Regions from separate parts of the Paenibacillus bovis genome, predicted to be linked through region 1. Evidence: predicted binding sites of a transcription regulator. Region 1 holds the regulator's gene; each other region holds the start of a gene.
What was found. The regulator Rex, encoded in region 1, represses fermentation and respiration genes when NADH is low (regulators of the CRP and FNR family bind a similar motif). The targets are predictions, from matches to a motif close to TTGTGAAATATTTCACAA.

Region 1 (2,208 bases):
CGCGTGGACGCATGTTGGTCTTATTTACTTCCTACCGGATGCTCAAGCAGGTGTATGAGCCTCTGAAGGAGAAATTATCACAGAGTGATATTGCCGTATTCGGACAGGGTGTAGATGGAGGCAGCCGGACCAAGCTGACCCGACGCTTCCAGGATCATCCGGCCTGTGTACTGCTGGGTACGAGCAGCTTCTGGGAAGGCGTGGATATTCCCGGAGAAGCACTGACCTGTCTGGCGATTGTGCGATTGCCGTTCCAGCCGCCGAATCATCCGCTGGTCGAAGCCAAAAGTGAACGGCTCAAAAAAGAAAAGAAAAACCCGTTTATGAAATTATCTGTACCACAGGCAGTTATCCGGTTCAAACAGGGCTTTGGCAGACTGGTCCGGACAGCGAATGACCGCGGTATTGTGCTTATCTATGATACCCGGGTCATTGAATCGTATTATGGCAAGCACTTCTTGTATTCGCTGCCCGGTCCCAAAATGGAACATATGCCTACGCAGCAAATGGTTCCCCGTATTGCGGAATGGCTGAGCCATCGTGAGAACGAAAAGGATGCTGCAAATCAAGAGGGGGAGCAAGCATGAAATCCGATAAAATATCAGAAGCGGTCGTGCGAAGATTACCTGTCTATTTAAGATACCTGAACGAGCTGCATACCCGTGAGGTACCCACTGTATCTTCGCAGGAACTGGGACAAAAACTGGACCTCAATCCGGCCCAGATTCGTAAGGACCTTGCCTATTTCGGTGATTTTGGCCGTAAAGGAATTGGCTACGATGTATCGTATCTGATTGAGAAAATACGTCATATCCTGAAGCTGGATCAGCAGATCAATGTTGCTCTGATCGGAGCAGGTAATCTGGGACATGCGCTTTCAAATTATAATGCCTATCTGCAGGAAACGATGAAGATTGTAGCCGTGTTTGATTCGTATACACCGAAAGTAGGCACCCAGATTAATACATTGACTGTGCAACCGATTGATGAACTGTCCGAGACTGTGCAGTCCAAGCATATCCGGGTTGGTATTATTACCGTACCCAATACCGAAGCACAGCGTGTTGCTGATCAGCTGATCGAAGCAGGTATCGAGGCGATTCTGAACTTTGCGCCGATTATCCTGAAAACACCACCGCATGTGCGTGTGCATACGGCAGATTTCACTACCGATCTGCTGAGTCTGGCCTACTACCTTGAAGATGGAAAGGAATTAGAGACGAATGAACAACTCACCGAGTAAATGGATGATCAAAAACGGGATCTTTGCAGCTTCCCATGGAGGAAAATCGGTACTGTACGGACATATGGTCATCGAGAACGATGTGATTACTTATCTGGGCGAAGAAGAGCCTGCTGACCAGGAAGGCATGACCATCGTGGATGGCAGACATCAGTTCTTTATCCCGGGTCTGGTTAACAGTCATGGTCATGCGGCGATGTCCCTGCTGCGCGGCTATGGAGATGATCTGGCTCTGCAGGTATGGCTGCAGGAGAAAATGTGGCCAATGGAAGCCAAATTTACAAGTGACGATGTCTACACCGGTACAGCATTGTCTGTTCTGGAAATGCTCAAAGGCGGTACAACGACATTCCTCGATATGTATGACCGTTCTGAACGTGTGGCCGAAGTGGTAGAGCAGTCGGGTATGCGTGCGGTACTGATGCGCGGCGTTATTGGTCTGTGCTCTGAAGAAGAACAGAACGAGAAGCTGAACCAAGCTGTACAATTCGTACGTGACTGGCATGGCAAGGCAAATGGCCGCATCACAACCATGATGTCTCCACATGCGCCGTATACTTGCCCGCCGGCATTTATCGAGAAATTCGTACAGGCTGCTCATGATCTGGATGTGCCTCTGCATACGCATATGTCCGAGACAGTGGCAGAGGTAGAACAGAACGTACGCGACTATGGTCTGCGTCCGGTAGATCATCTGGAGAAACTGGGTGTATTCACTCGTCCTACTTTGCTGGCTCATGCCGTTCATCTGACCGATGAAGAAATTCAGAAACTGGCTGCCCATAAAGCAACCATTTCCCATAATCCGGGCAGCAACCTGAAGCTGGCGAGTGGTGTAGCACGTGTACCTGATCTGCTGCGTGCAGGCGTGGTGGTATCTCTGGGTACAGACGGTCCAGCCAGTAACAACAATCTGGATATGTTTGAAGAAATGCGCCTTGCAGCATTGATCCACAAAGGAGTAT
Region 2 (2,208 bases), 1.5 Mb from region 1:
CGGATATTCACCGGGCAAAAGCGATCATGCAGTATACTGTTAGGAGGAAGATAGAGAATCAGAAAACCGTTCCATATGGAGCTAATCCAACCGTTAACCGAATAGCCTATCCAAAAGCCTAATTCAAAGGAGTACAAGCATGAAGCGAAAAGAAAGGAAGTATAGCGATACTGCCGGCATTATTCTGGCTGGTGGACAATCGCGACGTATGGGCACGGACAAAGCCCTGCTGAAAATCGGGAACAGCTATGTGATCCAGCGCGTAGTGTCGGCACTGGAGCCATGCGTATCACAGCTTGGTCTGGCAGCACCTGCAGATCGCAATTATGACTTTTTGCAGCTGCCAATTGCCGAAGATTCATTTCCGGGTCAGGGACCTTTGTCGGGACTGTATGCAGGTATGAACAGTCTGGATGCGCAGTGGTATGTGCTCAGTGCCTGCGATTTGCCTTTTGCCAGTACACGGCTGCTGGAGATCATGCTGGAGCATGTTCATTCGGTAGCTGGAGAAGATGTGCCGGTACAGATCGTTCTGCCTACTTACGAAGGACGCCACCATCCGCTGTATGCCGTATACCATCGCAGTGTGTATGCCTCGCTGGAGACTGCGCTTCACAGCAAACAGCTCAGGGTGATGGACTGGCTGCAACAGCATCAGGTTGCCGAACTGTCGCTGGAGCAATTGCTTGCACAGCGCAGCGAATCGAATGGGGATGATCTGTCTCCCTGGTGCCTGCACAATATGAATGATCCTGCATCCTATCAGCTCGCTCTGCAGCAGATGGATAGCGATAGGGAGCTTTATTAAGCAGTAAGGATACACAGACAGATACAGCAGCCCGGTATAAACAGAAGGAGCGGATCAGCCGGTAAACATGGCTATTTTATGAACGTATGGCGATTCGCCCCCTATTTATACCAAATTCGGGTACAATAAAAATAAGAAATACAGTATCCAATTCTTCCAGAATCCGATATATAAATGTAGACAGATAACGCTGACAAGTCGTTCATTACCGTTATTGGTAGCTATGTTGCAAGCGCTGACATATGATAAGTGAATAATATCACAAGGAGTGTATTCTCATGACAGTAAAGATGGAAACATGCATGAAGACAGATTGGTTGTACAGCCGGGTCATGACCTACCGTTTGCTGAGCGAAATGCTGCAGCGGCGTCCTACGCTATCCAAGCTGATTGAATGGCGCAAGGAAGCCGGACGCATCCGGATTCTATCCGGACAGAGCAATCCGCTGATTAGCATGCTTGAGAATATACCCCTGACCAATATTATTCAATATGCCTATGATGAGTGTGTGCAGTATGACCAGCTGTTCACCGAACAGCGGCTGCCGCATCATCCGCGCGCATCGGAATATCTGCTCAGTGCGCAGGAGCGCTGGAGCTATGAAGCTACGCTGAATTCTATTTATGCACGGGCAGGTATTGCTTTTAAAAAGATGGATCAGGAAACGGATGATCATATCGGCATTGAACTGGAATTTATGTCATTGCTGGCAGAGCGCATGGCCGAGAACGAAAGCAATAGACTGGAGCTGCATGCGGCAATCAAGGCACAGGCGGATTTCCTGGAAAACTATATGCTGCCATGGGTACCGGCATTCTGCCGCGAATTGGATGCCGCAGCCGATCATACGCTGTATCAGACCTGGGCGGAGACCGTATCTGCTTATCTGAATGAAGATCTGCATAATCTGCGTGTGTACGCCGCCGAGCAGCAGCTATTCCGCTAATCGCTGCGATACCGATCGGACAGCCGATTCTTCTCTTTTTATTCCTAAAGCAGCCGAATGATGCAGTGCAAGACGGATAGACGTTTATGAGATGATCTATTATCTATTCTCTGTTATCTGAATATGTATATTTGCCAAATTCATCTTAAAAAGGCGTCAAACCGATAAGTACTGTCCAATGATAACTAAAGGGGGAATACCGCCTTGCATACGTATCGATGCTTGAAGTCCAAAATTGTCGTCAAGTCACTCGAGCAGGTCAGGGAATTTCCATCGCTGGACTGGGCCCGGCAGTATGCACTTCGGGAGCTGGTTCCTGATGAGATCAACTTTGTTATCCGTGATGATGATACCGGTGAGATTTTTATGGATGTACGATTTGGTTCACATACAAATGTCCCCTGAGCCTCAGGCTTCAGGGGTTATTTGTATCTGTGTGCCAATTCGTTGTAC
Region 3 (2,208 bases), 2.2 Mb from region 1:
ATACGGTCGAACCTTCATAAGGCTGGCATTCGCTGCCACAGATATGCTTGGCAAGTACCATCCCTTGTTCAAACAGCGGCGCTACCAGACCATAACAGGTATCACGGTGTTGTACGCATTCACCGACGGCATAGACATTGTCCATCGAGGTACGCAGATAGTCATCCACGAGGATACCACGCGCCGCTTCGATACCGCTGTTTTTTGCCACTTCGATGTTCGGACGAATACCGGCTGCCATGACGACAAAGTCAGCCTGCAGCGTCGAGCCATCCTTGAACAGCAGGCGTTCGACACGTTCGCCGCCCTGCAGCTCGGCTGTCTGTGCGCCCATGCGGAATTTGATGCCCTGGCTCTCGAGTTCCTTTTTCAGCATGGCTGCCGCTACGGAATCGAGCTGACGTTCCATCAGATCGTTCATCAGATGAACCACAGTTACATCCATGCCCAGACTGACCAGACCTTTGGCGGCTTCGAGACCGAGCAGACCACCACCGATAACCGCTGCGGTACGATAGTTTTTGGCTGCTTCCAGCATCTGATGACAGTCCGCGATATCACGGAATCCGACAACACCCTGCTTTTCGTGACCGGGAATAGGCAGGATCAGCGACTTGGAACCAGTAGCGATAATGACTTTGTCATAAGGGATCTGCATGCCGTTATCGGTTACGACCATGTGTGTGTCCGAATCGATAGCGGTCACTGTTACACCGGTATGCAGTGTAATCTGATTCTCTTCATACCATTCATGGCTGTTCAGTACGATATCGTCAATCGTCTGACTGCCTTCCAGTACATAAGAGAGCATGATCCGGTTGTAGTTAGGATGTGGCTCACTGCCGATGACTGTAATGTCGTAGGCACCGCCCAATTTGATAATCTGCTCCAGTGTTGCTACCCCTGCCATCCCGTTTCCTATCAGTACCAAGCGTTCGCGTGTTGTGTTCATATGGATTCCTCCTGTGTTCTCTGTTGTCTCTTTATCGATCAGCCTATCCAGCTCAAATGGATATTACTTCCATATCATGTTATCATTTTCACAATCTTTATTATTTAAAATTAAATGTTTTCTTATGTTCTCAGTATACCTACGATGTCAGCTTTCAGATGTGACATAGATCACAATGATTTAAATTTAATGCAATTTTTTAGGATTTATTTGTCGAATGATTGTGAGCTCACCGTCAGACAAAACCTGTTTTAAAAAAATCCAATAATTGGATATTGACTCTTTTTCAATATAGCTCATGAATTTTCATAAACGAGTGATTACAATCACACATAATCCAAAATTACTGTGACACCCCTATGTCATCATAGCCGCAGCCAAAAGAAAAACACCTCTCCAATCGGAGAAGTGTTTTTCCTTGATAATATGATTCGATTGATATGATTCGATGCTATGCGTCACCAGCTGCTGAACGGTTGAAAAGATACGCCGTTTACTGCTGCTTTTCTTGTTCCTGCATAAACTCGCGGATTTTCTTCATATAATCCGGTGCATCCATCGGATCGCCCGCGATCATCTCGATTAGACAGAGACGATGCTGCTGCTCTTGTTCGGCCTGGCGAATCGCTTCATCCAGTTCTCCATTTGTTGTCACACGGGCAGTATAGGCTTCTCTGCCAAAGGTGCTGATCAGCTGCGTATAATTCCAGACGGGAATTTCATTATACGTCTGCTTGGCTACTTCCTCTTTGACATTCAGGTATTTCTCGATCGTATAGCCACCATTATTCAGGACGAAAATAATCGGCTTGCAGCCGTATTCCAGCATGGAACTCAGCTCTTGCACGGTCAGCTGCATGGATCCTTCTCCCGTAAATAACAGCACCCGGCGATCCGGAGCTGCTATACTCGCCCCAAATGTAGAAGGTGTCGCGTACCCGATACTTTGCCAGCCGCCCTGACCGATATACATCGCCTGATGCGGCAAACGCAGCTGGGACATTCCGTAGAACAACGTACCTGTCTCGGTAATAACGATATCGTTCTCCTGGATCATCTGCTGAAAACGTGGATAGTAATAGCTTGTATTCAGCGGTTCCTCCAGCTGACCCTTCTGCTCGTCATAAGGGAATGACATCTCTGGCACAGATGACATGCTCATCCAGCCCAGCTCGATCAGCGCACTAATCATATCCTCACCACGAATATTCTGGTAGACGGCTTCTCCGATCATGACCGATTGCGGCTGAATATTG

Region 2: the regulator Rex is predicted to act here: its motif matches at 1,056-1,073, upstream of AR543_RS22995 (TorD/DmsD family molecular chaperone).
Region 3: the regulator Rex is predicted to act here: its motif matches at 1,111-1,128, upstream of nirB (nitrite reductase large subunit NirB).

The regions. Positions count from the first base shown of each region.
Region 1 covers NZ_CP013023.1:3,872,618-3,874,825, reverse strand. The annotation lists gene dinG (ATP-dependent DNA helicase DinG) at 1-587, shown strand, start outside; gene AR543_RS16435 (redox-sensing transcriptional repressor Rex) at 584-1,243, shown strand; gene AR543_RS16430 (amidohydrolase) at 1,224-2,208, shown strand, end outside.
Region 2 covers NZ_CP013023.1:5,348,086-5,350,293, reverse strand. The annotation lists gene mobA (molybdenum cofactor guanylyltransferase) at 140-808, shown strand; gene AR543_RS22995 (TorD/DmsD family molecular chaperone) at 1,087-1,755, shown strand; gene AR543_RS22990 (hypothetical protein) at 1,978-2,160, shown strand; gene AR543_RS22985 (1-phosphofructokinase family hexose kinase) at 2,164-2,208, opposite strand, start outside.
Region 3 covers NZ_CP013023.1:1,624,355-1,626,562, reverse strand. The annotation lists gene nirB (nitrite reductase large subunit NirB) at 1-952, opposite strand, end outside; gene AR543_RS06965 (alpha-keto acid decarboxylase family protein) at 1,446-2,208, opposite strand, start outside.